One region of the Paenibacillus salivarius genome, then DNA from elsewhere that is predicted to be linked to it. Evidence: predicted binding sites of a transcription regulator. Region 1 holds the regulator's gene; the other holds the start of a gene.

The links. The regulator CtsR, encoded in region 1, represses protease genes until heat stress. The targets are predictions, from matches to a motif close to ATGGTCAATAAAGGTCAAACA.
Region 2: the regulator CtsR is predicted to act here: its motif matches at 1,565-1,585, upstream of clpP (ATP-dependent Clp endopeptidase proteolytic subunit ClpP).

Annotation. Positions count from the first base shown of each region.
Region 1 is NZ_CP195592.1:4,917,796-4,934,219, reverse strand. It holds rRNA gene ACSFXJ_RS23050 (23S ribosomal RNA) at 1-494, shown strand, start outside; rRNA gene rrf (5S ribosomal RNA) at 555-671, shown strand; gene ACSFXJ_RS23040 (hypothetical protein) at 742-945, opposite strand; gene ACSFXJ_RS23035 (hypothetical protein) at 972-1,268, opposite strand; gene ACSFXJ_RS23030 (CtsR family transcriptional regulator) at 1,625-2,083, shown strand; gene ACSFXJ_RS23025 (UvrB/UvrC motif-containing protein) at 2,111-2,635, shown strand; gene ACSFXJ_RS23020 (protein arginine kinase) at 2,648-3,706, shown strand; gene clpC (ATP-dependent protease ATP-binding subunit ClpC) at 3,787-6,231, shown strand; gene radA (DNA repair protein RadA) at 6,441-7,808, shown strand; gene disA (DNA integrity scanning diadenylate cyclase DisA) at 7,822-8,898, shown strand; gene pssA (CDP-diacylglycerol--serine O-phosphatidyltransferase) at 8,952-9,683, shown strand; gene ACSFXJ_RS22995 (DUF1573 domain-containing protein) at 9,754-10,149, opposite strand; gene ACSFXJ_RS22990 (PIN/TRAM domain-containing protein) at 10,352-11,440, shown strand; gene ispD (2-C-methyl-D-erythritol 4-phosphate cytidylyltransferase) at 11,525-12,262, shown strand; gene ispF (2-C-methyl-D-erythritol 2,4-cyclodiphosphate synthase) at 12,259-12,747, shown strand; gene gltX (glutamate--tRNA ligase) at 12,990-14,450, shown strand; gene cysE (serine O-acetyltransferase) at 15,002-15,658, shown strand; gene cysS (cysteine--tRNA ligase) at 15,702-16,424, shown strand, end outside.
Region 2 is NZ_CP195592.1:207,270-223,693, forward strand. It holds gene ACSFXJ_RS01015 (PdaC/SigV domain-containing protein) at 1-550, shown strand, start outside; gene clpP (ATP-dependent Clp endopeptidase proteolytic subunit ClpP) at 812-1,408, opposite strand; tRNA gene ACSFXJ_RS01025 (tRNA-Arg) at 1,640-1,714, opposite strand; gene ACSFXJ_RS01030 (sugar-binding transcriptional regulator) at 2,098-3,153, shown strand; gene gap (type I glyceraldehyde-3-phosphate dehydrogenase) at 3,258-4,268, shown strand; gene ACSFXJ_RS01040 (phosphoglycerate kinase) at 4,500-5,681, shown strand; gene tpiA (triose-phosphate isomerase) at 5,838-6,590, shown strand; gene gpmI (2,3-bisphosphoglycerate-independent phosphoglycerate mutase) at 6,592-8,139, shown strand; gene eno (phosphopyruvate hydratase) at 8,576-9,862, shown strand; gene ACSFXJ_RS01060 (hypothetical protein) at 10,339-10,854, shown strand; gene ACSFXJ_RS01065 (LacI family DNA-binding transcriptional regulator) at 10,933-11,943, shown strand; gene ACSFXJ_RS01070 (glycoside hydrolase family 13 protein) at 12,987-14,675, shown strand; gene secG (preprotein translocase subunit SecG) at 14,818-15,051, shown strand; gene ACSFXJ_RS01080 (hypothetical protein) at 15,229-15,798, shown strand; gene ACSFXJ_RS01085 (methyl-accepting chemotaxis protein) at 15,838-16,424, opposite strand, start outside.

The DNA of each region.
Region 1 (16,424 bases):
TGGTACCGCATGGAAGGGCCATCGCTCAACGGATAAAAGCTACCCTGGGGATAACAGGCTTATCTCCCCCAAGAGTCCACATCGACGGGGAGGTTTGGCACCTCGATGTCGGCTCATCGCATCCTGGGGCTGAAGTAGGTCCCAAGGGTTGGGCTGTTCGCCCATTAAAGCGGTACGCGAGCTGGGTTCAGAACGTCGTGAGACAGTTCGGTCCCTATCTGTCGTGGGCGTAGGAAATTTGAGAGGAGCTGTCCTTAGTACGAGAGGACCGGGATGGACGCACCGCTGGTGCACCAGTTGTTCCGCCAGGAGCACAGCTGGGTAGCTAAGTGCGGACGGGATAAGCGCTGAAAGCATCTAAGCGTGAAGCCCCCCTCAAGATGAGATTTCCCAACTAGTAAGACCCCTTGAAGACGACGAGGTTGATAGGCTGGGGGTGGAAGCACAGCAATGTGTGGAGCTGACCAGTACTAATCGGTCGAGGGCTTATCCAAAGAACTAAACACGCAAATGAAGTTTCGTATCCAGTTTTCAGGCGATCAACGCTTGAACCGTTTGGTGGCGATGGCGGAGGGGTTCCACGCGTACCCATCCCGAACACGACCGTTAAGCCCTCCAGCGCCGATGGTACTTGGACCGAAGGGTCCTGGGAGAGTAGGACGCCGCCAAGCAAAGATAAAGAGCACTACCGAGTTTTCTCGGTGGTGCTCTTTTTTTAGTGGATTTTTTGCATTTTTATCTTCAAGCACTTTTGACGCGAATAAGTTCAACAACCTGGACGGGAATGAGAACAAGCTCGTTTTGCAGATCATACTTGTCCGGTGAAACCTTGAGGGTAAGCGAGAAATAGTCGACGGAAGCAAGTTCGCCGGATATGCGCTCTTTTGCCGTTATGACCTCCACTTCCTGGCCGATATGGCGTTTGACCAAACGAATAAAATTCATAAGGGACGCTCCTTTCCCACGATAATCTATTGAAGAACCGTAATTCGAGAATAGGGAGCAATAACCAGATGGCCCGTCGGTTCACGGATTTCTACGGCATCATCCGCAACGGAAACGATGACTCCTTCCACTGTGGAAGAAGCGGTGCTGACAGTTAACTTTTGGCCGACTTTGGCCTCTAGAAATTGCCGCAGCAGCGGATTCTCGAAAATGCCGGAAATCAAATCCCGGTCCATTTCGTCGAACCGACTGTTTAATTTCTCCACGGTCAGTGCAAGCTCGTTCACTTTTCGTTTTAGCCGGAAGCATTCGAATATGCGCATTTCCCATGACCTCCTTGTGGCGGATTTCCCCTCTGTCTATTTCCCGAGGGGTTACTCTATCATATGTGCAATATATTCATAGGGGAACGTGAGATGACGATATGGGGGCTAATTTGGTCGTCAGCCTTCCCGCCTCAAGCAATCGGGCCCGTTCAGTAACCCCTCTTGGCAAATCGGAATTTTGTGCTATAATAAAATCAAAGTCAAAGAAAGTCAAAGTCAACATATCATGACCATCCCATATTCAAACCGTCGCATACGGTTAATACTATTCATACATGTGAAGATTAGTCACAGCTGATCTTGTTAACGGTGGCGCGGTATGTTGGAACGACCCAAGTAATGGAGGATGGGTGATGCGCAATATCTCCGATATTATCGAGAAGTATCTCAAAAGCATTTTGCATGAAAGCCCTGAAGGGGCAATAGAAATACAGCGAAATGAGCTCGCCGAGCAATTTTCATGCGTTCCTTCGCAAATCAATTATGTGATCAGCACAAGGTTTACTTTGGAAAAAGGATATCTGGTGGAGAGCAAACGCGGCGGCGGCGGTTACGTCCGCATTCGTCGGATCGAGCTGCCGGGTCCGAGTGCCCTTCATATGCATCTTCATCAGATGATCGGCGATGAAATCGGCCAAACCGCCGCTGAAGGCCTGATTTACCAATTGGAGGAATCCAGGTTCCTGAGCAGTCGGGAAGCGGCGTTGATGCGGGCGGTGGTATCCAGGGAAGTGCTAATGGTCAAACTTCCGTACCGTGATCAGATTCGGGCTCAGCTCATGAAGGCGATGCTGATCGCATTGCTGGGCTGAACCCACAGTTCAAAGGAGGGATCTTCGGTGCAATGTCAAGAATGCGGTAAACGTCCCGCCACGCTTCATTTTACGAAGATCGTGAACGGGGAGAAGACGGAATTTCATATTTGCGAAGCCTGTGCCAGGGAAAAGGGAGAGATGATTCCGGGAACCTCGGGCGGTTTCTCGATCCATAATCTGCTGTCGGGGCTGATGGATTTTCATCCCGGCTGGCAAGGCCAGACCTCTTCGGCAAAAGCTCCGGAAAATGTCCGCTGCGAAGAATGCGGGATGACTTACTCCCAATTCAGCAAAATCGGCCGTTTCGGATGCAGCTCTTGTTATAAATATTTCAATGACCGCCTCGATCCGCTCTTCAAACGGGTCCACGGAAATACGGTGCATGTGGGAAAGGTACCGAAACGGGCAGGCGCCCATATCGAGGCCAAACGCAAGCTGGATGACCTCCGCCGTGAACTCCAGCAACGGATTATTCAGGAAGAGTTCGAGGAAGCGGCTGCGCTCCGGGATAAAATCCGCGAACTCGAAAAGAACATTCCCGCAGAATAGGAGGCACGCGCCATGCAAAATCTTCGATTTACAGAACAGCCGTTAAGCGAGTGGATGAGCCGGGGCGGCAATGAATCGGATATCGTGATCAGCACCCGGGTACGAATTGCCCGTAACCTGGTGCATCAGCCTTTCCCGATGCTGGCGACGAATCAGCAATCCGAGGAAGTTTTGCAGCTGCTTCAAGACGTGCTCAACGATGAGCGGCTCCAAAGCTATGGGGCGCTACATCCGGTGCTTTTGTCGGAACTGGATGACCTGGATAAGCGGATTCTTGTCGAAAAACATCTGATCAGCCCGAACCTGGCCGGAGAGTCCCGGAAAGGCGCGGTGTTTATCAGTGAAGATGAAAGCTTGAGCATCATGGTCAACGAAGAGGACCATCTGAGGATTCAATGTCTGTATCCGGGATTCCAGGTTCAGGAGGCGTGGGAGAGAGCGTCGGGCGTCGACGATATTTTTGAAGGCCATGTAGACTATGCCTTCGATGCGAACCGGGGCTATCTTACCAGTTGCCCGACAAATGTCGGCACGGGACTTCGTGCTTCGGTCATGATGCATTTGCCCGCTTTGGCACTCACGCAGCAAATTAACCGGATCTTGTCCGCCGTGAGCCAGGTAGGTCTTACGGTCCGGGGGATCTACGGCGAAGGCAGCGAAGCGATGGGCAACTTGTTTCAAATCTCAAATCAGATTACACTAGGACAAAGCGAGTCGGAAATAATTGAGAATTTGGTCGGCGTCGTCATGCAAATCATCGAACATGAGAAAAACGCCCGCGCCAAACTCATGGCCGAATCCCGCCTGCGGGTGACCGACCGCGTGATGCGTTCGTACGGGATTTTGTCCCATGCGGCCATCATCGATTCGAAAGAGGCGGCTCAGCGGCTGTCGGATGTCCGCCTTGGCGTGGATGTCGGACTCATCGACGATGTGTCTGCCGAAGTGTTGAACGAATTGAACGTAATGACCCAGCCCGGCTTTTTGCAAAAGCTGTTCGGCGAAAATTTATCGCCGGCGGAGCGGGATATGTACCGCGCGAAGCTGATTCGGGAAAAAGTGGGTAATTAACGGGAAGAAGCGAAAGCGGGGCATTTTATCGCTTTTGCATGCAATAGATAGATCTAGATCTTATGGAGGTGCAAAGAGAGATGATGTTTGGAAGATTTACGGAACGTGCCCAGAAAGTGTTGGCCCTGGCCCAGGAAGAAGCGGTCAGACTCGGCCACAACAATATCGGAACGGAGCATATTTTGCTCGGCCTGATTCGGGAAGGCGAAGGCATTGCCGCCAAAGCCCTGATCGGCCTCGGCCTCGGCTTGGAGAAGATTCAGGATGAAGTGGAGACGCTGATCGGCCGCGGGCAAGAGCAGCCATCCAATATCGCTTATACGCCTCGCGCGAAAAAGGTCATTGAGCTGTCGATGGATGAAGCTCGGAAATTGGGCCATACCTATGTCGGAACGGAGCACATTTTGCTCGGTTTGATTCGGGAAGGCGAAGGGGTTGCCGCCCGCGTTTTGAATAATCTCGGCATCAGCCTGAACAAGGCCCGCCAGCAAGTGCTGCAGCTGCTCGGCAGCAGCGAGGCCGTGTCCAGCCATCACGGTACGCCGGCCAACGTCAATACGCCGACGCTTGACAGCCTGGCACGCGATTTAACGGCGACTGCGAAGGAAGGCAACCTGGATCCGGTGATCGGACGCAGCAAGGAAATCGAGCGGGTCATCCAAGTGCTCAGCCGGCGGACGAAGAACAACCCGGTGCTGATCGGGGAACCCGGCGTCGGGAAAACGGCGATTGCCGAAGGCCTGGCGCAAAAAATCATCAACAACGAAATTCCGGAAACCTTGCGCGACAAACGCGTCATGACTCTGGATATGGGCTCCGTTGTTGCCGGAACCAAGTACCGCGGCGAATTCGAAGACCGCTTGAAGAAGATCATGGATGAAATCCGTCAGGCCGGCAACATTATCCTGTTCATCGACGAGCTGCATACCTTAATCGGGGCAGGCGGCGCGGAAGGCGCCATCGACGCCTCCAATATCTTGAAGCCGGCGCTTGCTCGCGGCGAACTGCAGTGCATCGGGGCGACGACGCTGGATGAATACCGAAAATATATCGAGAAGGACGCCGCGCTCGAGCGCCGGTTCCAGCCGATTACGGTGGATCAGCCGTCGGTCGAGGAAGCGATCCAGATTTTGCACGGGTTGCGTGACCGCTATGAAGCCCATCATCGCGTGAAAATTACGGACGAAGCGATCGAACAGGCCGTCAAACTGTCGGACCGTTACATTCAAGACCGCTTCCTGCCCGACAAGGCGATCGACCTGATCGACGAGGCGGGCTCCAAAGTAAGGCTGAACTCGTACACGGTACCGCCGAATCTGAAGCAGCTGGAAAACCGGCTGGAGGATATCCGCAAAGAGAAGGATGCCGCAGTACAGAGCCAGGAATTCGAAAAGGCGGCCGCTCTGCGCGATACCGAGCAGAAGATCCGCGAAGAGCTGGATGTCACGAAAAACCAATGGAAAGAAAAACAAGGCCGCACCGACTCCGAAGTTACGCCCGAGGATATCGCGCAGGTCGTGGCCAGCTGGACCGGAATTCCGGTCAACAAGCTGAAGGAAGAAGAGACCGAGCGCCTGCTCAATATGGAGAAGATTTTGCACGAGCGCGTCATTGGACAGGAGGAAGCCGTCAAGGCCGTCAGCCGGGCGATCCGCCGGGCGCGTGCGGGGCTTAAGGATCCGAAACGTCCGATGGGCTCCTTCATCTTCCTCGGTCCGACGGGCGTCGGGAAAACCGAGCTGGCGAGAGCGCTCGCCGAAGCGATGTTCGGCGACGAGAACGCCGTGATTCGGATCGACATGTCCGAGTATATGGAGAAACACTCTACCGCGCGTCTGGTAGGTGCGCCTCCGGGATACGTGGGTTATGAGGAAGGCGGCCAATTGACCGAAAAAGTACGCCGCAAACCTTACTCCGTCGTCCTGCTGGACGAAATCGAAAAAGCGCATCCGGAAGTATTCAATATCCTGCTTCAGGTGTTGGAAGACGGACGCTTGACCGATTCCAAAGGCCGGGTTGTCGACTTCCGCAATACGCTGATCATTCTGACCTCCAACGTTGGAGCCGAAGCGATCAGACGCAATACGCGGCTCGGGTTTACGGCCGTGGACGATTCGGGTGCGGATTATGACAACATGAAAGGCAAAGTGATGGAAGAGCTCAAGAAGAGCTTCCGTCCTGAATTCCTCAACCGGATTGACGAAATCATCGTCTTCCACTCCCTTGAGGAAGCGCATATCGGCGAAATCGTCACCCTCATGTCCGAGGAGCTCCGCAAACGGCTTCGCGAATATGACGTCGATTTCATCCTGACCGACAAGGCGAAAGCATTCCTCGCCAAAGAAGGCTTCGATCCTGCTTACGGGGCGCGTCCGCTTCGCCGGGCCATCCAGAAGCATATCGAGGACCGTCTGTCCGAGGAATTGCTGACCGGCAATGTGAAGAAGGGCGACTCGCTTACGATCGACGAAGAGAACGGCGCGTTGACCGTATCGAAGACGGGCGTTTTTTCCAAAGAAGGTTAAAGGTTGTTCCGGTTTACGCTACAAAAAACACCGGAATTAACCGATATAAGCAGTAAAGCGGCTCCCAAAGCGATGCTTTGGGGGCTTTTCTTTTGCGGACGAGGAATGGTAAACTTTGAATGTCACCTAAAATTACATGTTTCCAAAATATCCATAGGTGTCGCGACCTGCAAGGTTTGTCAAATTTTGCAGTGTGAGAAGGTGAGATAATGGTTAAAGTAAAAACAAAGTTTTTTTGTACCGAATGCGGATATGAATCGCCGAAATGGTACGGGAAATGCCCCGGCTGCGGATCATGGAACAGCATGGTGGAAGAGACGGAAAAGGTGGTCAAAACCCAGGGGCTTACTTCGGGGATATTTCATACGAAAGAAAAACCGCTTCCGATCATAAATATAGAAAGCGGCCAGGAGCCGCGGATCATGACGGGCATCGGGGAACTGAACCGCGTGCTCGGAGGCGGCGTCGTTCCGGGGTCGCTGATCCTTGTCGGCGGAGATCCCGGAATCGGGAAATCCACGCTTCTGCTGCAAACCTCGCACGAAATGGCCAAGGCGGGACTGCGGGTGCTTTATATTTCGGGGGAGGAATCGACCCGCCAAACGAAGCTTCGCGCGGAACGGCTCGGCGCTTTGTCGCCGGAGCTTTTCGTATTGTGCGAAAGCAGCATGGACGGGGTGGAAGAAGCGATCAATCAGGTAAAGCCCGATTTTCTGGTGATCGATTCGATCCAGACGGTGTACCTGCCTGAGGTGACGAGCGCGCCCGGCAGCGTGTCCCAGGTTCGCGAATGTACGGCCCGGTTTATGAGGATCGCCAAGGGACAGGGAATCGCCACCGTATTGGTCGGCCATGTGACGAAAGAAGGCGCGATCGCGGGTCCGCGGATGCTGGAGCATATGGTGGACTCCGTGCTTTATTTTGAAGGGGAGCGGCATCATTCTTACCGCTTGTTGCGAGCGGTCAAAAACCGCTTCGGCTCCACGAACGAGATCGGCATTTTTGAAATGAACGAGGCGGGCTTAACGGAGGTCGTGAACCCGTCGGAGCTATTCCTGTCCGAGCGTCCGCTCGGCGTTGCGGGATCGACGGTCGTGGCCTCCATGGAAGGAACACGGCCGATGCTGGTGGAATTGCAGGCGCTGGTCGCATCTACTCAGTTTCCTTCTCCGCGCAGAATGGCGACAGGGGTAGACCATAACCGGATGAACCTGATTATCGCCGTGCTGGAAAAGCGGATGGGCATGTTTTTGCAAAATCAGGATGCTTATGTCAACCTGGCCGGCGGCGTCAAGCTGGATGAACCGGCCGTGGATCTGGCCATTGCGGTAAGCATCGCTTCCAGCTTTCGGGATCTGCCGACCAAGCCTTACGACGTCTTTTTCGGCGAGGTTGGTTTGACCGGCGAAGTCCGGGCGGTATCCCGTGCGGAACAGCGCGTGAAGGAAGCCGCGAAGCTCGGATTCAAACGGGTCATCCTCCCCGAGAAGAGCATGAAGGGATGGCAAGGACCCAAAGATATTCAATTAATCGGTGTGAATACCGTTGCAGATGCTCTAGCTGTTGCGTTAGATTAGGGGGCATTAAATGATGAAGGAAACTACCCAAGCGGAAAAAATGAACGATTTGCTCAGGCTTGTTGCGCCGGGAACCGCCTTTCGCGACGGGCTTGAGAACGTGCTCCGGGCCAAGACCGGCGGCTTGATCGTCGTCGGCTACAGTCCGGAAGTGATGGAGGTCGTGGAAGGCGGCTTTTCCATCAATTGCGATTTCTCGCCGAACTACCTGTACGAGCTGGCCAAAATGGACGGAGCCATTATTTTGAGCGAGGACCTGAAACGGATCCTGTACGCAAACACCCAGCTTATTCCGGATTCCTCGATCTCCTCCTCGGAAACGGGCATCCGTCACCGGACGGCGGAGCGCGTAGCGAAGCAAACCGGTAAGCTCGTCGTTTCCATTTCCCAGAGACGAAATATCATTACGCTGTATCAAGGGGGATTGCGGTATGCCCTCAAGGAAATCGGCGTAATATTAACCAAGGCAAACCAGGCGATTCAGACGCTTGAAAAATACAGAGCGGTGCTCAATCAGGCGCTCACGAATTTGACGGCCTCGGAATTCGAAGAACTGGTGACCATTCCGGAAGTGATCAATGTCATCCAGCGGGTGGAGATGGTCATCCGCATCAAAATGGAAATTAAGCGCTTTATCAATGAGCTGGGTACCGAAGGAAGGCTCATCAGCATGCAGATGGAAGAGCTGGTGAGCAATATGGAGGAAGAGGCCTGGCTGCTCTATAAGGATTATGCCAAGGATGACAGCGATGAAGCCATTCGTGAAATCATTCTCGGGCTGAAACGTTCGACCGACGACGAACTGCTGGACGACAACCACATTACGCGTTTGCTCGGCTATCCGACTTCGGCTGCAACTTCGGAAGAACTCATTTCTCCTCGCGGATACCGGGTGTTGAACAAAATTCCGCGCCTGCCGAACGTCATCATCCATAATCTGGTTGAACGGTTCAAGGAACTTCCAAGCATACTGGTCGCAACGATCGAACAGCTTGATGAGGTCGACGGCATCGGCGAGGTGCGCGCCCGAGCGATCAAGGAAGGGTTAAAAAGACTCCAGGAACAGGTATTCATTGACAGGCAGATTTAATTTACCTACAATCTAATGATAATGTGAAGGAGTATCTACTTCGAGGTGAAAAAATGATTACAAAATCGATTCCGAACCTGTTTACCTTAGGTAACCTGTTTCTCGGAATGCTGGCCATGATGTTTGCGCTCGACGGCAGATTCAGCCTTGCCGCCATCATGGTCATTGTCGCCATGCTGCTGGATGGTCTTGACGGGCGGGTCGCCCGGGCCTTGAACTGTCCAAGCGAATTCGGCAAGCAGCTCGACTCGTTATCGGATATCATCTCTTTCGGCGTCGCCCCGGCACTCATTATGTATTTGATTTCTTTTCATGAATTGCCGCAAACCGGACTCGTTTGGATCATCACGGCGATTTTCCCGATGTGCGGAGCTTTGAGACTGGCCCGGTTCAACGTGCAAAAGGGGATACCCGGCTATTTCATCGGCTTGCCGATTCCGGCCGCCGGCGGGGTGCTTGCGACGTTGTCCTTATTCCACAAGGATATAACGGCACCCTACTTTATGGTATCGATGCTGCTCTTATCTTATCTGATGGTCAGCTCTGTTAAATACCCGAATTTTAAAAAGCTCGGTTTGCCTAAAAAAGCCATCTACGCGACGCCGCTTGTCGTGATCCTGGCTGTGGTGCTGGCCGTTATTTTTCCGGATGAACTCTCCAAGCTGATCTTCGTGCCTCTAGTCCTGTACGCCGGCTATGGATTAAAGCAGAACATCGACAAGCTGCTGCGCAGAAAGCAGCAGGATGAAGACGATTCCGAAGGGGCATACCGCCCGAAACGATAATTACAGGTAACCCAAAAAGGCATCGCCTTCCGCATTTGTGCGGAAAGCGACGCCTTTTTATTTGGACCGATCAAGACATATTGAATAAACCGAGGGTGGAACATTTTTGCGATTCCTTCTCCAGAACTTCATCGAGCTCAATGCCGAGCTGGTTGCAGAGCGCCGACATGTAGAATAAGCTGCGACCCAGTTCATTGCTGATCGCGTCGCGGCAGTTCTCGCACAATTCTCCCTGGACATGCCGCTTGATCGTCTCTTTGGCTTGTTCCAGGCTCATGCCGGGCTCGAATTCCTGTTTGGTGGCATGAAGTTCAACACAGCCGCATTCGGTAATGGCCTTGGTTACGGACCGGACGGCAGCGGCATTGGTTTGTCCCATTTTGGACATAACATCCAGCAGGCTGCGGTGACGGAGCAACAGTTCAGAAACTTGCTCTTGAAAAGATTGAAGGCTTGGTGCGCTCATTTTCCATCCACCTCAATATTATGAATTGAGTTCATTATATGCCACCTTTTCCCCGCGAATCAACCAGAAATCCCGCCGTAGAAGGGATGTCACAGAAATATCTCCTAAAGGCGGATGCCAAAAAAAGTTAATCGCCTCCGATTACATCGCCCAAAATTGGATCATACTGGATAACGATGATAATCAGGAGGTGAAGAGCGTCATGCTGAAAAGGACTTTATTAATCGTAGCCGGATTATGTGGAGCGTGGTTCGGTTACACATTGGAAGGAATCTCAGGAGTATTGCCACAGCCGCTGGGGCGCTGGTTCACGGGAATGAATCCGCTCGCGGCCCATTTGACGTTGGCGGTGGCGGGAGCATGTCTGTTCATGCTTGTCTACTCGCTTGCGGCAGGTACCATTTCCGTAAAAATCAAACAGGGGATCGCGGCCTTGACCCAAATTCCGATGAAGGACATGGCTGCCGGGGCGGCCGGACTGACTGCTGGACTTCTTCTTTCTTTAATGGTCTACCCTGTTTTTTCTTGGCTCGGCTCCTTGGAACATTTTGCCCGGCTGGCGGTTTCCGCGCTGTTCGGTTACATGGGCCTATGCGTCGCGCTCGAGAAGAAAGAGGAGCTGTCCTCCCTTTGGCTTTCCGGAAGATGGGGAAGCGGCGGCCAGGAGGAAGAACGGCGGCTGGAAGAGCATAAGATTTTGGACACGAGTGTCATTATCGACGGCCGGATCGCCGACATTTGCAAAACGGGCTTTATCGAAGGCACGATCGTCATTCCCGAATTTGTGCTGGAGGAGCTTCAGCATATCGCCGATTCGTCCGACTTGCTCAAACGGAATCGCGGGCGCCGGGGACTCGATATTTTGAACAAAATTCAGAAGGAACTGGATGTCAAGGTGTTGATTTACGAAGGGGATTTCGAGGAAATCTCCGAAGTCGACAGCAAGCTGGTCAAGCTGGCTAAGGTTCTCCAGGGCAAAGTGGTGACCAACGACTTCAACCTGAACAAGGTGTGCGAACTTCAGGGCGTGTCGGTCCTCAACATCAACGACCTGGCCAATGCGGTCAAGCCTGTCGTTCTGCCGGGCGAGGAGATCATGGTTCAGGTCATCAAAGACGGCAAGGAACACGGGCAAGGCGTCGCCTATCTGGATGACGGGACGATGATCGTCGTGGAGGGCGGGCGCGACTTTATCGGAAGCATTACCGAGGTGCTGGTGACGAGCGTGCTGCAGACCTCGGCGGGCCGGATGATTTTTGCCAAACCGAAACTGTTGGAAAAAGCGCAGTAATTCCGTTATGATGGGATAAAAGTGAATGTTCGAAAACTGGATTTTTGAACATCCTTAAAAACAGTTTAGGCGAGGCAGGCAGTAATGGAAAAGGACAAGGAACTGCCCGGAGGAGTCGGGGCCATCATCGTGGCGGCCGGCCGGGGCACAAGGATGGGCACGAAGGAGAGCAAGCAGTTTCTCGTTCTTCGGGGAAAGCCGATCATCGTTCACACGCTGGAAGCATTTGACCGCCATCCGCTGATTCGCGAAATCGTATTGGTCACCGGTGAGCAGGACGTGGAACGATGCCGGTCATGGATCGGCGAATACGGCATTAAGACCAACATCAAAGTCATACCGGGCGGCGCCGAGCGTCAGCATTCGGTATACCGGGGGCTCGCCGAAATCGGCACACCTTGGGTACTGGTGCATGACGGCGTCCGCCCTTTTGTCACGAGGGAACAGATTTCGTCCTGCCATGAGACGGCCGTGAAGCACGGAGCATCCGTCGTGGCCGTTCCGGTAAAAGACACGGTCAAACAAGTGGACGGGCAAGGAATGGTGACGGGGACGCCTGACCGCCGGAGCTTGTGGGCGATTCAAACCCCGCAAGCTTTTCGGCGCGCCGATTTGATGCGGGCTCATGAAGAAGCCGAGGCCGCAGGGTTTCTCGGTACCGATGATGCCATGCTCGTCGAGCGGCTGGGAATCCCGGTCGTGGTGACGGAAGGCGCGTACAGCAACATCAAGATCACGACGCCGGAGGATTTGGATTTTGCCGAAGTGATTTTGGGCAAGAAGGACTTCGATATCACGGGAGAGGAAGAAGAGGAATCATGATCGCAGTTGGACAAGGTTTTGATGTACACCAGTTGGTGGAGGGGAGGCCCTGCATTATCGGCGGGGTAACCATCCCTTATGAAAAAGGGCTGCTCGGCCATTCCGATGCGGACGTACTTTTGCATACGATAAGCGACGCGATACTCGGCGCGCTGGCCCTTGGCGATATCGGCCGGCATTTCCCCGATACGGACCCGGCCTTCAAAGACGCGGACAGCCTGGTGCTGCTCCGGCGGGTATGGGAGATGGCCAGGGAGCGCGGCTACCGTCTCGGCAACCTGGACGCGACCATCATCGCCCAAGCGCCGAAAATGGCGCCGTATATTCCGCAAATGGTCGAAGTGATTGCCGGAGCGCTGGAAGCGGACCCGCAGCAGGTGAACGTGAAAGCGACGACGACCGAGCATCTCGGTTTTACCGGCCGGGGCGAAGGCATTGCGGCGCAATGTGTTGTGTGCCTGATCAAGGATATGCTATCATCTTAGGATTGAAGAGGTAGTTCAAAAATCGGCTTTTGATCACGAAGTGAATCAGGAAGCATATTCGGCGTCGAATCTTGAATTCAGACGGTCCCTCCGGTGCTCACGTAGGTTTTGCCTACGCTCCGCTCCTCGGTCCCGTCTTCATTCAACCTTCCCGGTGCTGAAAAGCCGATCGGCTTTTTGATCACGAAGTGAATCAGGAATCGTTTATTCGCTTTTGTTATTTAATTCTGGAGGGGATCGACATGACAGAAGTTCGCGTGCGGTATGCGCCGAGTCCGACGGGTCATTTACATATCGGAAATGCAAGAACGGCGTTGTTTAACTATTTGTTTGCAAGACATCACGGCGGAAAATTCATTATCCGTATCGAAGATACCGACGTAAAGAGGAATATCGCCGGCGGGGAAGAAAGCCAGCTTACGTATCTCAAATGGCTGGGCATCGACTGGGACGAAAGCATTGATGTCGGCGGGGAATACGGCCCTTACCGCCAAACGGAACGGCTGGACATCTACCGCGAATATTGGCAGGACCTGCTTGACCGCGGTCTCGCTTATCGCTGCTATTGCACGGAAGAAGAACTGGAGAAGGAGCGCGAGGAGCAGATGGCCCGCGGCGAAACGCCGCGCTATTCCGGCAAGCACCGGAATTTGACGCCGGAACAGCAGGCTGCTTACGAGGCCGAAGGCCGTCCTTTCAGCATCCGTTTCCGCGTACCGGAAGGACGAACCTATACCTTCGACGACCTCGTCAAGGGACCGATCTCGTTCGAATCCGAGACGAGCGGCGACTTCGTCATTGTAAAGAAGGACGGCATTCCGACTTATAACTTCGCCGTGGCGTTGGACGATCATCTGATGCAAATCACCCATGTGCTGCGCGGTGAAGACCATGTGTCCAACACTCCGCGCCAGCTGATGATTTACGAAGCCTTCGGCTGGGAGCCGCCGCGCTTCGGCCATATGACGCTCATCGTCGGCGAAAACCACAAAAAGCTGAGCAAGCGCGACGAAACGGTCATCCAATTTATCGAGCAGTACGACAAGCTGGGTTATTTGCCTGAAGCGCTGTTCAATTTCATTGCCCTTCTCGGCTGGTCGCCGGAAGGAGAAGAGGAGATCTTTTCGAAGGACGAGCTGATCTCCATCTTCGACGCGAACCGGTTATCCCGGAGCCCGGCCGTATTCGACAAGCACAAGCTCGCCCATTTGAACAATCACTATATCAAAAACGCGGATCCGGAACGGATCGCCGCCATGGCCATTCCGCATTTGCAGTCGGCTTCCCGCTTGCCGGCCGCATTGACGCCGGAGCAGGAGTCTTGGGCTAAAAAGCTCGTAGCCCTGTATCAGGAGCAAATGACGGCCGCTTCGGACATCGTCGAGCTGTCGGCCTTGTTTTTCCGCACGCATCTGGAAATCGAAGCGGAAGCCGCGCCGGTACTGGCCGAGCCGCAGGTGCCTGAGGTGCTGAGCGCATTCCTCGGGAAGGTGAAGGCCTCTTCCGAATTTACGGTGGAGCTCATCGCCGCATGGATCAAGGAAGTGCAGAAGGAAACCGGAGCCAAAGGGAAAGGGCTATTTATGCCGATCCGCGTAGCTTTGACCGGACAGATGCATGGCCGGGATTTGAACCAGACGATTTACCTGCTTGGCAAGGACCGCGTCATCGACCGGCTGGAGTCGCAAATCCGCGGAGCGTAAGGCGGCACGACAAACCGGGCTTTCGGAAGCCCCGCTTTTTAACGGATCAAGCCGGAATGCTTGTTGCGCAAATGGATAGTCGCATGTAAGATAGAGGGTAATAATAAGCCAAAAGGTTAACGGCATAGATCGGGAGAAGTACGCAACGTGATCGTATTGACCAGAGAAGACAACCGTTAGGAGCGTTCCAAGCATGCTCCCGTGGTGGAAGTTGTCCCAATACGCACGGCGGAAATGCACCCGTGAGCTGCAGTCTTGAGCGCATCTGCCTAAAGATGCGGGTAGAGTCTGCCGAGATTTCCGCGTTAAGGATAACGAAGAGGGATAGAGCCTTTGATCCGTACCCTGCGTGCAACCGGAGTATGACTTGCCGGAATGCCGCCGGCCGGGGCTTGATCCGAAGCAGAGTGGAACCACGCATAAGCGTCTCTGCAGCGAAGAGCTGCAGGGACGCTTTTTTTCCTTGAGGAACCTTACCGTAATTTGCCCAAGAGACAAAAAAGCATGGGCCAGTGACCGGGAGAGACGGAGCTGAGAAGGGGGAAACGCAAATGTTCAAAAGAATGAAAACCGATATCCAGGCGGTATTCGAAAACGACCCTGCCGCAAGAAGCTGGTTCGAGGTTGTCTTCACTTATTCCGGGCTGCATGCGATATGGAGCCACCGAATTGCTCACGCATTGTACCGCCGCCGCTGGTTCACGCTAGCCCGGATCGTGTCCCAGGTCAGCCGTTTTTTTACGGGGATCGAAATTCATCCCGGCGCCAAGATCGGCAACCGGTTGTTTATCGACCATGGCATGGGCGTCGTCATCGGGGAAACTTGCGAAATCGGGGATGACGTGGTCATTTACCAAGGGGTTACCCTCGGCGGGAGCGGCAAGGAAAAAGGAAAGCGGCATCCGACGATCGGCAACAACGTGGTCATTGGGTCGGGAGCGAAGATATTGGGTTCTTTTACTGTAGGAGATCAAAGCAATATCGGCGCCAATTCGGTCGTGCTGAAAGAAGTGCCCTCGGGCAGCACGGTTGTCGGGATTCCCGGCAAAGTGGTCCGCCAGGGGGGCAAGCGCTTGGACCGTCTCAGCCATCAGCTGCCTGACCCGGTTGTGGACGCGATGCGTTCGCTTCAGCAGGAAATTGAACAGCTTCGCGGCGAAATCGACACCTTGAAGCGGGAGCTTCCGGAAAAGCAGCTGACCGAGTAGGATATACTGAACAATAAGAACCCCAAGGGAAAGGAACGAGAGAATGGCACTGCATATCTATAACACGCTCACCCGAATGAAGGAGCAGTTCGTCAGCCAGGAACCGGGAAAGGTCAAGATGTACGTGTGCGGACCTACCGTTTATGGTTATATTCATATCGGCAACGCGCGGCCGATGATTTTTTTCGATGTCGTGCGGAGCTACCTGGAAAATCAAAAATATGAAGTGAACTATGTGGTGAACTTCACCGATGTGGACGACAAGCTGATCCGCAAAGGGGAGGAAATGAATCTGCCCGTGCCGGAAGTCGCCTCCATGTTCATCGATGCTTATTACGAAGACCTGGACGGACTTGGCATTCCACGGGCAACCGCCAATCCGCGCGTCACGGAAAATATGGACATTATCATCGAGTTTATCCGCGATCTGGAAAGCAAAGGCTATGCTTATGCAAATGGCGGGGATGTCTTTTTCCGGACGAAAAATTTCGAGGGCTACGGCAAATTATCCGGCCAAAATATAGAGGAGCTTCAGTTCGGCATCCGGATCGATGTGGACGAGCGGAAGGAGAATCCGGAGGATTTCGTGCTCTGGAAGGCCGCCAAGCCGGGCGAAATCCATTGGGACAGTCCATGGGGCCCGGGCCGGCCGGGGTGGCATATCGAATGCTCCGCCATGTCGCGTCATCTCCTCGGAGATACGCTGGATATCCACGGCGGCGGACAGGATTTGCAGTTCCCGCACCACGAATGCGAGGTTGCCCAA
Region 2 (16,424 bases), 930 kb from region 1:
CGGAGCTTCGATTAAAGTCGAGTATCCGCAGGTCAGCGGCTTGCGCAGCAAAGAAGCGGGGCGCAAGATCAATGCGGAGCTGCAATCCAGAGCCGAGGCTTTTGTGAAAAAGTCGCTGAAGGAAGCGCAGAATGCTCTCCCCTCTCCGAGCGGAGCCCCTTACGAGTTTCTCGGCAACTATACGGTTACCTTCAACCGCGAAGGGCTGCTGAGCATCTTGGAGCAGACCTACGCGTATACCGGAGGGGCGCACGGCATCAGCTTCAGGGAAGGGCTGACGTTCCGCCTGAGCGATGGCAAACTGCTGACGTTGGACGAGGTGCTCCGCGCGAATCCCGACTTCCGCAATATTGTCGATCCTTCGATCGCGAAGCAGCTGCAGCAAACGGAAGGGTATTTCGGCGGCTTTAAAACGATCGGCAACAATCCCGACTTCTATCTGAAGAATGACGGGGTGGTCATCTTTTTCCAACTGTATGACTACTTGCCTTATGTATTCGGATTCCCGGAGTTCTACTTTTCGTTTTCGGAGCTGGGAGTCAAGAGGTAACTTTGTGTTTGCTGCTTAACGGAACTGGGAGACGTTATTTGCTCCGAATTCCACATTTCGAACATCTAACGGATCTATAAGCTCTTATTTGCCTTCTTCAGCTCAGTAATGGTGCTGATTGAGGGGAATAAGGGCTGTGGGTTCCGTTAAGTTCCGAAAGCCGGTGTTTTTGAAGAAATAACGGCTGTAGGTTCCGTTAGCGCAACAAAAAAAGGCTGTCCGCCGAGCGTAAAGCTCGACAGGCAGCCTTTTTGTTGTTTATTACACGCCTTGAGGCGTTACTTTCTCGATAACACGGTCGATCAGTCCGTATTCCTTCGCTTCCGCGGCGCTCATGAAGTAGTCGCGGTCGGTATCCTTTTCGATACGTTCCAGCGGTTGGCCCGTGCGCTCGGCCAAAATTTTGTTCAGCTTGTCGCGCATTTTCAGAATGCGGCGTGCGCGGATTTCGATGTCCGTAGCTTGGCCTTCCGCTCCGCCCAGCGGCTGGTGAATCATGATCTCGCTGTTCGGAAGGGCAAAGCGTTTGCCCGGAGCGCCGGCGTTCAACAGGAAAGCACCCATGGAAGCCGCAAGGCCCACGCAGATCGTGGAGACATCGGATTTGATGAATTGCATCGTATCAAAGATAGCCATACCGGCCGTAATGGAACCGCCTGGGCTGTTGATGTACAAATGAATATCTTTGCCCGGATCTTCCGCATCAAGGAACAGCATTTGCGCAATGATGGAGTTTGCGACGACGTCATTGACTTGGGAACCGAGGAAAATGATGCGGTCTTTCAGCAATCTGGAGTAAATGTCGTAGGCGCGTTCTCCGCGGTTACTTTGTTCTACAACCATAGGAATATAACTCACCGATAAAACCTCCTTATATATTGGATCGATGCTTGCACTCACAATCGGTTCAATCAACTTAAAAGGTTGTTTAAAAAAGCCATCCTTTTTAAACCCGCATTTTAAGAATTGACGGAATCGATGAATATTAACCTCATGATAAACAATTTTAAACAAAAAGTCAAAGAAGGTCAAACCCAGTGTAATAAAAAAGTCCGTTTCAGGACGGACATTCGATTTCATAAAGTTAAATGGCGCGCCCGCGAGGAATCGAACCTCGATCTCAGGCTCCGGAGGCCTACGTCATATCCATTGGACCACGGGCGCATATCAGTCATTCGTTTAGCGTAGCAAAAATGATTATATGATATCCCGACATAAAAAGCAAGCGACGATCCCAAAAAAATGAATGGTTCTTTTTGGAGGGATGCGGTTAATGATATGGGAGTCTACTGTTGCTGAGGATAGATGGTCGATCGTCGTCTATTTTACATCAATCGGGGGCCTTTTTTTGTTATCGGCCGAAACGATTAAGCCTCTACGATTTGGGGCATGCATAAGTAGAAAACACTTGGTAAATTATACGGACGTCAGGCTTGCAACAGGTGTAGAAATTGGTTAAAATAACAGTGGGACTTAAAAAGTTAACCCGGGACGTTTTAAGGCCAAGGAGAAGGAGAGAGAAGACGAAGCTTGCAGGAGTGGAAAGCATGCGAACGATTTTGGAAATGCAAAAGCAGCTTCTTCCTGATCTCATGGAAATTCTCAAGAAACGGTACACCATTCTTCACCAGATCTTGTTGTCGGGCGTAATCGGCCGCAGAACTCTGGCGGTGTCACTAAACATGACGGAACGAGTGTTGCGGGCCGAGACGGATCTCCTGAAGGCTCAGGGCCTGATTGAAATCGAGAATATAGGCATGAGAATCAGTGATTCGGGCAGAAAACTGCTGGAAGAGCTGGAGCCGATCGTGAATGAAATCTTCGGATTGTCCAATCTGGAAGAGAGAATCCGCACGGCATTCGGGCTTCGCAAAGTGGTGATCGTACCCGGTGACAGTGAAGCTTCACCGCTGGCCAAGAAGGAACTCGGCCGGGCAGGAGCCAAGGCGCTGCTTGGGGTGATGAATGGCGACGACGTTGTAGCCGTAACCGGAGGATCGACAATTGCCGAGGTTGCGGAACAATTGAATCCGCCGGCGAGCGTCTCGCTGAAGCATAGTTGGTTCGTTCCCGCACGGGGCGGACTTGGCGAGAGCTTGGAGATTCAAGCGAATACGATAGCTTCCAATATGGCGAAGCGGGTCGGAGCGGGTTATCGCCTGCTGCACGTTCCCGATTTGCTCGGAAAGGAAGCCTACGAATCGCTCGTTAACGATCCGAACATCCATGATATCGTAGGAATGATCCGCCAAGCGCGGGTGATTGTGCACGGAATCGGGGATGCTATGGAGATGGCAAGACGGCGCAAGCTTGGGGAAGAAATGCTCCAGGAGTTAAAGAAGGAAGGCGCGCTTGCCGAGTCTTACGGGTACTATTTTGACAAAGACGGCATTGTGGTTCATAAAATGCTGACCCTGGGCCTTCGGCTGGAAGACATCCGGAGGACGGAAACCGTCATCGCGATCGCGGGCGGCAAGAGCAAGGCGAAGGCGATTCACGCGGTGCTGCAGTTCGGACAGGAAGATATTCTGGTCACGGACGAAGCCGCAGCCGAGGAAATCGTGAAGGAAATCGAACTTCGTTCGGGCCGCGCGGCGGAATAGCGGGTTTCTTTTTCGCGGGGAATAATGAAATTATGTTTACTCATGACGGGTTAATCAGCCTGTCTTGAATAATAAAAAAAATTGAACACTGGGAGGATCTTTTCATGAGTGTAAAAGTTGGTATTAACGGATTTGGACGTATCGGACGCTTGGCTTTCCGCCGTATTCAAAACGTGGAAGGCATTGAAGTTGTAGCAATCAACGACCTGACAGACGCCAAAATGTTGGCGCACCTGTTGAAATATGACACGACGCAAGGCAAGTTCGACGGCGAAGTTGAAGTTCATGACGGCTTCTTCAAAGTAAACGGCAAAGAAGTTAAAGTACTTGCTAACCGTAACCCTGAAGAATTGCCTTGGGGCGAGCTTGGCGTAGACATCGTGCTCGAGTGCACAGGCTTCTTCACGACTAAAGAAAAAGCTGAGCTTCACCTGAAAGGCGGAGCTAAAAAAGTCGTTATCTCCGCACCTGCTACAGGCGATATGAAAACTATCGTTTACAACGTTAACCATGAAATCCTTGACGGTTCGGAAACGGTTATTTCCGGTGCTTCTTGCACAACGAACTGCTTGGCTCCTATGGCTAAAACGCTTCAAGACAAATTCGGTATCGTTGAAGGCTTGATGACTACGATCCATGCTTACACTGGCGACCAAAACACGCTTGACGCTCCTCATGCGAAAGGCGACTTCCGTCGTGCCCGTGCCGCTGCCGAAAACATCATCCCTAACACGACTGGTGCTGCAAAAGCAATCGGTCTGGTTATCCCTGAACTGCAAGGCAAATTGGACGGCGCGGCTCAACGCGTTCCAGTTGCAACAGGTTCCCTGACTGAGCTCGTTACTGTTCTTGAGAAGAACGTAACTGCAGCTGAAATCAACGAAGCTATGAAAGCCGCTTCCGACCCAGAAACTTATGGCTACACAGAAGACGAAATCGTATCTTCGGACATCAAAGGAATGACTTTCGGTTCCCTGTTCGACGCTACGCAAACGAAAGTATTGACTGTTGGCGACAAACAACTGGTTAAAACCGTTGCTTGGTATGACAACGAAATGTCCTACACCGCTCAATTGGTTCGTACTTTGGAATACTTCGCAAAAAAAGTTAAGTAATTAACAGATCCTTGATAACAAGACCAAAGAGGAGATACCTTCAACGAGGACTCCTCTTTGGTTCATGAATTTTTATTGATTCGACATTCACACACACCGTTTTAGATAAAAAGAGTTCCATTAGATAAAATGGTAGTTCAAAAAATCAGGTGACTTTTTTGAACTACCTCTAGAGAAGCAGTACCGCTTAGGAGAGAAATCTGGAGTCACGCCTATAGGAGGAACGTGGAGATGAACAAGAAAAGTGTACGTGATGTGGAAGTAACCGGCAAACGCGTGTTTGTCCGCGTGGATTTCAATGTACCGATGCAAGACGGTCAAATTACCGACGATACCCGGATTCGCGAAACGCTGCCGACGATCAAATATTTGATCGAAAACGGCGCGAAAGTCATTTTGGCGAGCCATTTGGGACGTCCGAAGGGCCAAGTGAACGAAGACATGCGTTTGACGCTGCCTGCAAAACGCCTTGGCGAATTGCTGGGTAAAGAGGTTGCTAAAGCCGACGAAGCGATCGGTGACGCAGTAAAAGCGAAAGTAGCCGCTATGAACAATGGCGACGTGCTTGTGCTTGAAAACGTCCGTTTCTATCCGGGCGAAGAAAAGAACGATCCTGAGCTGGCGAAACAATTCGCGGAGCTGGCCGATCTGTTCGTGAACGACGCTTTCGGCGCCGCTCACCGTGCGCATGCATCGACCGAAGGTATCGCTCACTATCTGCCAGCCGTTTCCGGTCTGCTGATGGAAAAAGAATTGTCCGTTCTCGGCAAAGCTTTGTCGAACCCGGATCGTCCTTTCACAGCGATTATCGGCGGTTCCAAGGTGAAGGACAAAATCGACGTGATCGACAACTTGCTGACGATCGCCGACAACGTTTTGATCGGCGGCGGATTGACATACACGTTCTTCAAAGCCCAAGGCTATGAAATCGGTCAATCCCTGTGCGACGACAGCAAGCTTGATGTTGCTCTCGGCTTCATCGAAAAAGCGAAGAAGCTCGGCAAAAACTTCGTGCTTCCGGTGGACATCGTAGTCGCTGACGACTTCAGCGCGAACGCGAACCACAAAGAAGTGGATATCGACAGCATTCCTTCCGACTGGGAAGGCGTGGACATCGGTCCTAAAACGCGTGCGAAATACGCCGAAATCATCAAAAATTCCAAACTGGTCGTTTGGAACGGACCGATGGGCGTATTCGAAATCGATATTTTCGCAAACGGTACGAAAGAAGTAGCTCAAGCTTGCGCTACAACCGAAGGCTACACCATCATCGGCGGCGGGGATTCCGCGGCGGCAGCCGAGAAATTCAAACTGGCCGACAAGATGGATCACATCTCCACGGGCGGCGGCGCTTCCCTGGAATTCATGGAAGGCAAAGCGCTCCCTGGCGTTGTGGCTTTGAACGATAAATAATTTATAATAAAAGCTCAAAAGGTCAGGCTTTTAGCACCGAGAAGGTTGGATGAAGGCTCGGCTGAATTCAAGATTCGATGTCGATGATGCTGTCTGTTATCGCTTCGTGATCAAAAGATGACTTTTTGAGTTACCTCTTGAAGGGAGTGTGCTCTGATGAGAACACCTATTATTGCAGGAAACTGGAAAATGTTCAAAACGGTTTCCGAAGCAAAAGCTTTCTTCGAAGCGGTAAAAGGGAAAGCGGAGGTTGAAGGCGTAGAGAGCGTGATCTGCGCTCCGTTTACCAATCTTCCGGCTTTGGTGGAAGCCGCCAAAGGTACGTCGATCAAAATCGGCGCCCAAAACCTGCATTTCGAAGACGAAGGCGCATTTACCGGCGAAATCAGCGGGGGAATGCTGAAAGAGCTGGGCGTGGATTATGTCATTATCGGGCATTCCGAGCGCCGCGCTTATTTTGGCGAAACCGATGAAATCGTGAATAAAAAGGTTCATGCCGCATTTAAACACGGATTGACTCCGATTCCTTGCGTGGGTGAAAAGCTGGAAGAACGCGAAGCGGGACAAACGAAGGATGTCGTGAAGGTGCAAACCGAAGCGGCGCTGAAAGGATTGTCCGCGGAGCAAGCCGCACAGGTCGTCATCGCATATGAACCGATCTGGGCCATCGGCACCGGCAAATCCTCCACTTCGCAGGATGCCAACGAAGTCATCGCTTACATCCGCAGCCTGGTGAAAGACCTGTACAGCGCGGACGTGGCCGACAAGATCCGTATTCAATACGGCGGCAGCGTAAAACCTGAAAACGTGAAGGAATATATGGGCCAAAGCGACATCGACGGCGCTCTCGTGGGCGGCGCAAGTCTGCAACCGGCTTCCTATATCCAATTGGTCGAGGGGGCAAAGTAAGATGGCCACTCCAAAACCAGTAGCATTGATCATCATGGACGGCTTCGGACTTCGCAATACGGTGGAAGGGAACGCGGTCGCTCAGGCAAACAAGCCTAACTACGACCGCTACCTGAAGGAATATCCGAACACGACCCTGACCGCTTGCGGCGAAGCCGTAGGCTTGCCGGAAGGGCAAATGGGCAACTCCGAAGTGGGCCATTTGAACATCGGCGCCGGACGGATCGTGTATCAGGATTTGACCCGTATTTCCAAATCGATTCGCGAAGGCGAGTTTTTCAAAAACGAAACGCTGGTTGACGCGGTTCGCAGCGCGAAATCGAAGGGCAAGAAGCTGCACCTGTACGGACTTTTGTCCGACGGCGGCGTACACAGCCACATCGACCACTTGTTCGCGATGCTCGACCTGGCGAAGCAAGAGGATATGCAAGATGTGTATATCCATGCTTTCCTGGACGGACGCGACGTGGCTCCCGACAGCGCGAAGGGCTTTATTGAGCGCCTGATCGCCAAGATCGAGGAAGTGGGTGTGGGCAAAATCGCTACGGTACAAGGACGTTACTACGCAATGGACCGCGACAAACGCTGGGAACGCGTAGAGAAATCCTATCGTGCGATGGTGTACGGCGAAGGCCCGAGATATACCGATCCGATCACGGCCGTAACCGAGTCGTACGAGAAATCGGTATTCGACGAATTCGTCATGCCGACCGTTATCGTGGACGGACATGACCAGCCGATCGCGCTGGTGGAATCCGGCGACTCCGTCGTGTTCCTGAACTTCCGTCCGGACCGTGCGATCCAATTGTCCAACGTATTCACGAACAAGGATTTCCATGGCTTTGACCGCGGACCGAAGTTTCCGAAGGACCTGCATTTCGTCTGCTTGACTCTGTTTGCCGAAACGGTGGAAGGATATGTGGCATACAAGCCAAAAGATCTCGACAATACGTTCGGCGAAGTGCTTGTGCAGCATGGCAAAAAGCAGCTCCGCATCGCGGAGACCGAGAAATACCCGCACGTTACGTTCTTCTTCAGCGGCGGACGCGACGTTGAGCTTCCGGGCGAAACGCGCATCCTGATCAATTCGCCGAAGGTCGCGACGTATGACTTGAAGCCGGAAATGAGCGCTTATGAAGTGGCCGATGCCTGCGTGAAGGAAATCGAAGCCGACAAGCATGACGCGATCATTTTGAACTTTGCGAACCCGGACATGGTCGGACACTCCGGCATGCTGGAACCGACGAAAAAGGCGGTTGAAGTGACCGACGAATGTGTCGGCAAAGTGGTAGACGCGGTTAAGGCGAAAGGCGGCGTCGTTGTCATTATCGCCGACCACGGTAACGCGGATATGGTATTCGACGAGAATGGCCGTCCGTTCACTGCGCACACGACCAACCCGGTTCCGTTCATCGTGACCGACGAGAACGTGATTCTGCGCGAGCATGGCATTTTGGCCGATGTAGCGCCGACGCTGCTCGACCTGATGGGCTTGCCGCAGCCGCCGGAAATGACTGGGCAATCGATGATTGCCAGCCGGAAGGCGTAGGAAAGAGGCGAGCGGTTCGCCGCAGTCTTTTGCAAAACCAGCTAAGATGCTGATTCTGACGCTGGTGCCTATAGCTGATGCAGATTCTGATGCTGATGCTGATGCTGATGCAGATGCAGATACTGGTGCTAATGCCTATTGCTGATGCAGATTCTGGCACTGACGCCTACTGCTGATGCTAACGCTGATGCAGACGCTGATGCGCTAACGGTTGCCATGGGCGTTATTCAGGCGAAAATGCTGCCTATCGTTGTCTAACGGTTCCTGCAGCGCTTATTTTCCGGTTGAAGCCGGCTTTGCCGCCAAATCAGGCAAATAAGCGAATATATAACCGTTAGAATTCCGAAAAGTTGATTTTAGCTCAAATAACCGCTCTGACGGTCGTTACGATGAAGATGATTCGAACAATACAACCCAAAAAGGAGAGTTATATACAATGACTATTATTTCTGACGTATATGCTCGCGAAGTCCTTGACTCCCGCGGCAACCCAACAGTAGAAGTTGAAGTATATCTGGAGTCCGGTGCTATCGGACGCGCGATCGTACCTTCCGGTGCTTCCACAGGCGCGCACGAAGCGGTTGAGCTTCGCGACGACGACAAATCCCGTTACCTCGGCAAAGGTGTTCTGAAAGCCGTTGAGAACGTAAACGAAATCATCGCTCCGGAAATCATCGGTATGGACGCCCTGGACCAACTGGGCATCGACAAATTGATGATCGCTTTGGACGGCACGCCTAACAAAGGCAAGCTCGGCGCTAACGCCATTCTGGCCGTTTCCATGGCAGTAGCTCGCGCAGCTGCTGACGCTCTGGACCTGCCACTGTATGTTTACCTTGGCGGATTCAACGCAAAACAATTGCCAGTTCCGATGATGAACATCGTGAACGGCGGCGCTCATGCCGACAACAACGTAGACGTTCAAGAATTCATGGTTCTGCCTGTTGGCGCTCCTACATTCAAAGAAGCTCTTCGCGTTGGCGCGGAAATTTTCCACAACCTGAAATCCGTTCTGAAATCGAAAGGCCTGAACACGGCTGTTGGCGACGAAGGCGGTTTTGCTCCTAACTTCACTTCCAACGAAGACGCTTTGTCCTCGATCATGGAAGCGATCGAAAAAGCCGGTTACAAACCAGGCGTTGACGTATTCTTGGGTATGGACGTAGCTTCCACCGAGTTCTTCAAAGACGGTAAATACCATCTTGAAGGCGAAGGCAAATCCTACACGCCAGCTGAGTTCGTTGACCTGCTTGCTTCTTGGGTTGATAAATACCCGATCATCACGATCGAAGACGGCTGCTCCGAAGACGACTGGGAAGGTTGGAAATTGCTCACCGAGAAATTGGGCGGCAAAATCCAACTCGTTGGCGACGATCTGTTCGTAACCAACACCGAGCGTCTTGAAAAAGGTATCAAAGACGGCATCGGTAACTCGATCCTGATCAAAGTTAACCAAATCGGTACGCTCACCGAAACTTTCGACGCGATCGAAATGGCAAAACGCGCTGGTTACACAGCGGTTGTCTCCCACCGTTCCGGTGAGTCCGAAGACAGCACGATCGCTGACATCGCGGTTGCTACAAACGCCGGCCAAATCAAAACAGGTGCGCCTTCCCGTACGGACCGTATCGCGAAGTACAACCAATTGCTTCGCATCGAAGACCAATTGGGCGAACTGGCTCAATACAACGGCCTGAAGTCGTTCTATAACCTGAAGCGTTAAGCCGGTTGATAGTGCCTCAAGATTGAACATAAAATGGACCCGTCTGACGTTATACGGTAGGCGGGTCCTCTTTTTTACATAACAACAACGACTCAACCTAAGGATGCAGGATCTCGGGGTAGGGTCGTTTTTTGCTTACATAAACAAGTATGAGGGGAGAAGGAAAGATGAAAGTTTGGTTGTTCGATTATCATCCGGCAAATGATTCGGTGGAATTTGTGCATGACGACGATTTTACCAGAGTAAATGAACTATTGAGATGCGGAGAACCCTTGGCGGAGCAATGGAGCGGGTATGAGGTACGTGTAGAAGAAAAAAGGCCGTGCCACCGATTTATATGGCAGATATGCCGGAGCGTTAGTTATCAATCAGAAAGCGAAGTTACTTTTTGAGCAAGATCCCGACTTGAACGTTGAATTTTGCCGCTGAGGTCTGAATCAGGTGAAGTGTATTATCTCCTTCGGCCGCTTTCGGTTTTGAACTGCATCGATCAAGATCGTTCCAAAAAAACTTCTTTCGGAGTGGATGAATACACGCTGGCTCTATATGAGGTGATTGTAGGAGAACATCGCATTTTTAATATGATTCTACCTGATAATCACAGGATGTTATCGTACCCATATGTTACAGATGAGCTTAAGAATAAGATTGAGGAGCACCTTACAGGGTACCAATTGATCGAAATTTGGGATTCGGAAATGTCTTGGGAAGAAAAAGAATTGAAATTAGAGCAAATGGGCCGGGAGATTGATGAGTCGTTAGTAGAGGAGTTTGATTTTGAAAAGGCTCGTAAATATGTGAAAAGAAATAAAGGTCAATTGGCCTATTCTGGGAAATGGGCGTTGAAAGTGAACAAAGATAACAAAATAGACGGCACGTATCACTGGATGGTACCGATATACTATCCGCCGATAATTTTAGGACTACGTTGGGGAGTCATGGAAAAGAGGGAAAGCTTGTTGAACAAATGGAAGAAGAGGCTGAAGCGTTGACACAGCTGTAAAACTCAAATATATTGATAGTAAACGTTTACGTATAAAGGTGAATTCATTTGAAGAAGGTTTGGCATAATGAGCTCAACGATTAAAGATGTAGCGAAAATGGCCGGCGTATCGGTGGCCACCGTGTCCAGGGTGCTCAATAATTTGCCCGGGTATTCGGAGGACACGAGGCTTAAGGTCATGCAAGCGGTAAAGGAGCTGGAATACCAGCCCAATGCCATTGCCCGCGGGCTGGTTAATAAACGGACGGAGACGATCGGGGTGCTGTTTCCGAGCGTGTCGAGTTCGTTCTCCTCGGAGATCCTGCACGGGATCGAAGAGGTGGCGCATGAGCACAATTACAGCGTCATCGTCTGCAATACGGCGGAAGACGGCAAGCGGACGATGAAGTATTTGCAGGTGCTCAGGGAGAAGCGGGTAGACGGCATTATTTTTTCCAGCGGCGTGCTGAAGCCGGAATATTATGAAGCCGTCCAGGCGATGCGGGTGCCGCTCGTGCTCGTAGCGACACAGTCGGAGTTTGACGAGGTCCCGTACGTCAAAGTGGACGACCGGCAGGCGGCGTACGATGCCGCCGAATTTTTGATCCGCCGGGGACATCGGCGGATCGGGATGATCGGCGGCGGCGAGGCCGATCGCATTGCGGGGAAGCCGCGGTACGACGGCTTCCGCCAGGCTTTGCGGGACCATGGCATTCCGCTTGCGGATGCCATGGTCCAGGACGGCGGCTTCACGTTCGAAGGCGGCCTGCGGGCGGCGGAACGCTTGCTCGAGACTGCGCCGGAGACGACAGCGGTGTTCGCCGCGGCCGACGAGATGGCGATCGCCGTCATTTCGGCAGCGGCGAGGCGCGGCATCGCCGTACCGGAGGCGTTGTCGGTCATCGGCTACGACAACTTGAAGCTGGCGGAGATGAGCAATCCTCCGCTAACGACCGTGGCCCAGCCTCTGCAGGAGATGGGCCGGCTCGCGGCCCGGAAGCTGATTGCCCAGCTGGATTCGGGCATCCCGGCCGCGAGTGAAATCGCGCTTCACACGGTGATTGAGCGCGGGACGGTGAAGACGCTGGAGCAGCAGTAGCGTCGTGTCGGCTCGGCCCGGAAATAGCGGTAAAAAAGGTCCTTATTTGGCCGATTCGCCGGGATGACGGAAAAATAGAGGACATTTATGTCCTTATTTTCCGTCAAACGTGCTCTTGAAGGGCATTTGGGCCGAGTTTTTACGGAATAGCGGTATAAATGGGCCTTATTTTCGTGGAAAGTTGCAAAATCAGCTCAATAAGGCCGTTTTTAGTCGCTATTTTCCGAAGGCCCCCATTTTCTTTGTGAGTAAACGTTTACGTGAGGAAGGTCTGATTACGGTGGGCAGGGAGCATGCTTGCTGGATTGGACATGATTGATGGAAGGGGCAAGTTGGATCGTGTTTGATAAGATGTGAGCGGTAGAAGGGGCAAGTTGGATCGTGTTTGATAAGATGTGAGCGGTAGAAGGGGCAAGTTGGATCGTGTTTGATAAGATGTGAGCGGTAGAAGGGGCAAGTTGGATCGTGTTTGATAAGATGTGAGCGGTAGAAGGGGCAAGTTGGATCGTGTTTGATAAGATGTGAGCGGTAGAAGGGGCACGTTGGATCGTGTTTGTTAAGATGTGAGCGGTAGAAGGGGCACGTTGGATCGTGTTTGATAAGATGTGAGCGGTAGAGCGGCACGTTGGATCGTACTTGCTAGAGCGTAATCGAAGGGACAGGCCCGCCGGGTCTTGCTTGCTAAAGCGTGATCGAAGGGACAGGCCCGCCGGGTCTTGCTTGCTAGAGCGTGATCGAAGAGACAGGCCCGCCGGGTCTTACTTGCTAGAGCGTGATCGAAGAGACAGGCCCGCCGGGTCTTGCTTGATAGAGCGTGATCGAACGGACCGCCGGATCCTGCTTACTAGAACGTAATCGACAGAACGGGCTCGTCGGAACATGCTTGCCAGGACGTCAATTCGGGGACTCTGAACAATAGCAGACGATTTCCCAAATGATGCCGAATGGCGATACGAAAGCCATCCGAGCGGCAAGGCCGTGGAAAAAGGGTATTCAAGGAGATAATAAGACAAAGCACGACAAAATCGAGGAGGCAATGACAAATGGAGAAAAAATGGTGGAAAGAGAGCGTCGTTTATCAAATTTATCCGCGGAGTTTTATGGACAGCAATGGGGATGGGATCGGGGATTTGCGCGGGATCATTTCCAAGCTGGATTATTTGAAAACGCTGGGCGTCGACGTGGTATGGCTGTGTCCGGTGTATGAGTCTCCGAATGACGATAACGGGTACGATATCAGCAATTACCGGGGGATTATGCACGAGTTCGGCACGATGGCGGACTGGGAGGAGCTGCTCGCCGGGCTGCACGACCGGGGGATGAAGCTGATTATGGACCTGGTGGTCAATCACAGCTCGGACGAACATGCCTGGTTTGTGGAGTCCCGCAAGTCCAAGGACAATCCGTACCGGGATTACTACATCTGGCGGCCGGGCAAGGACGGCAAGGAGCCGAACGATTGGGGTTCTTTCTTCAGCGGCCCGGCCTGGAAGTACGATGAGCAAACGGACGAGTATTTCCTGCATATTTTCTCGGAAAAACAACCGGATCTGAACTGGGAAAACCCGAAGGTTCGCCAAGAGGTGTACGACTTGATGACCTGGTGGCTGGACAAAGGCATCGACGGCTTCCGGATGGACGTGATCAATTTGATCTCCAAAGCGCCGGGTCTGCCGGATACGACGACGAAGCTGGATGGCGACTACGGTCACTTCATCAACGGGCCGCGCGTCCATGAGTTTTTGCAGGAAATGAACCGGGAAGTGCTGTCGAAATACGACATTATGACGGTTGGCGAAACTTGCGACGTGACGCCGGAGGATGCGGAGCTGTTTACCGGAAATGACCGGAACGAGCTGAATATGGTGTTCCAGTTCGAATGGATGGGCATTGATTCGGGTCCGACGGGCAAATGGGAAGTGACGCCGTGGAAGCTGACGCAATTCAAGGAAATGGTCAGCAAATGGCAGACGAAGCTGCACGGCAAAGCGTGGAACAGCATTTATTTGAACAATCACGATCAGCCGCGCCTGTTGTCCCGATTCGGGAATGACGGCAAATATCATAATGAATCGGCCAAAATGCTCGCCACGCTGCTGCATACGCTTCAAGGGACGCCATATATATATCAAGGCGAAGAAATCGGCATGACCAATGTCCGCTTTGAGACGATCGAAGAGTACAAGGATATCGAATCGCTCAATATGTACAAGGATTATGTAAGCAAGGGCCACAAGCATGAAGAGATTATGGAATCGATCTATGCTAAAGGGCGCGATAACGCCAGAACGCCGATGCAATGGAACGCGGGGCCGCAGGCCGGATTTACGACCGGGACGCCGTGGATTGCCGTGAACCCGAATTACCGGGAAATTAACGCCGAACAGGCGCTGAACGATCCGAACTCGGTATTCCATTATTACAGAGCCCTGATTGAGCTGCGCAAAAAACACGATATTATCGTTTACGGCGACTACAAGCTGCTTCACGAAAAAGACGAACAGGTCTATGCTTATATGCGGGCTTTGGGCGATGAACGGTTGCTGGTCATTTTGAATTTTTATGAGGAGCCTGCGGAGTTCCGCCTGGAGGAGCAGATCGGCTGGGATTCGCACGAACTGCTGATCAGTAATTACGAAGTACCGGCGGCTTCAGGCAAGGCGGAGGATTTCCGTCAAATCGCTTTGCGGCCTTACGAAGCCCGGGTTTACAAACTGACAGGCGTGAAGTAAGGTACACCGGAAGCGCGGCATGCGGATAGCCGGTTGTTATTCTTGGCCCGCTATGGTAAAATGATATTGCTGTTTTTGTAACCATTTATGATTTGATAGCGAACATAGATTTTAAAGTGTTCACACTTAGGAGGTGGATTGGATGAATATCTTTTTGGAAGTGCTTCTCGTTATTTTCTCTATCGGCTTGATTGCAGTCGTATTGCTGCAGGAAGGGAAGAGCGCTGGCCTTGCCGGTTCCATCTCCGGGGGTGCTGAACATCTTTTCGGCAAGTCGAAAGCACGCGGTATGGAGCTCGTTCTTCAACGGGTTACGGTCGGATTGGCCGCAGGATTCTTTATTCTGGCCATTGTCGTCGCTGTTTTCCAAAGCTAAAGCGATCTACGGAAGCCTTCGTCTCCTTCGGGAGTCGGAGGCTTTTTTTGTTGCTAAATTACTAAATTAGGACTATTGTCTCCATCTCCAGGAAATATTACAATTTTAATGTGGGAAATATTTCCTCCCAGTAAAATGGTACATTTTGCTCAATAGAGAGAAAAGGAGACTAGAAATATGTACAAGCTGGTGAAGACGATCGAAGAAGAGATGATCTTTGACGGGATTTGGAAGGAGGCGTGGTTGGAGAAAGGATTCGAACTGGAGTGGGCCGAGGAAGTGCTGGACAGATGCCTCGTTTTTGACGAAGCGGATACGCCGGTAGCCACGGTGGAGATGAAGCCGTACTCCAGGGAATACAGCTTTTTGAACGAGATTGCTCCTTTTCACGAACATCCGGTGCTTTTGGCGGACTCGGGTCTTGTTGCAGAGGTGGACAAAGTGGCTGTACATAAAGACCATCGCGGCAAAAATCTGGACCGTCTGCTGGCAACGATCGTCATGTATGCGGAAACGAACCACATTCGGCATTACGTGACGCTGCTGGAACCCCTGCTGTTCCGGGCACTCCGAATTTCCTTCCACGTTCCGATGTCCCGGGTGGGAGAGCGGGTGTTTTATAAAGGCGGAGACGTGATTCCTACGATTATTCATGCGGCGGATTTTTATGAAAATAAGGAACGATATGATTGGTTTAAAGCTATAGTGGAAAAAGAACATTCGCCGATGGTTGCGATTCATACATAATGATAGTAAAAAGGGTGCCCTCAGGGGCACCCTTATTTTTTACGATTTCGTATCGCCTTCGCGGGTTTCCGCGGCCAATTTCGAGAGATTCAAAATCAGATTATCCAGTTCCTCATAGTGATGGACGATTTCGCGGATTTTGCCGTCCTGGGCTTCAATGCCCGCCAAAATCTCTTCCGTGGCGCTCATATTATGCTCGGTGCCTTCGGCGACGGACAGGATGTCGGCCATGATCCGCTTGTAGTTTTCCTGGAGCTGTCTCACGGACGTGTCGACCTGGCCGGATTGTTCGCTTACATCGCGGGCGCTTTCCCCGACTTTGGTGACGTATGCTTTCGCCGCTTCGGCTTCTTCCTTGCCGATATCGATCGCATCACGGCCTGCGGTGATCTGCTCGGCGACATCGTTGATCTTGCCGACCACGTCGGCCAAAATGTTATTGATCAATTCCGCCTGTTGGCGCGAGGTTTCGGCCAGTTTGCGGATTTCCGTGGAGACGACGGCAAAACCTTTGCCGTGCTCGCCGGCATGCGCCGCTTCGATCGCCGCGTTCATGGCCAGCAGGTTCGTCTGGGACGAGATGCCCTGGATCGTATCGACGATCTCGCGGATCCGCTCGTTCTGGT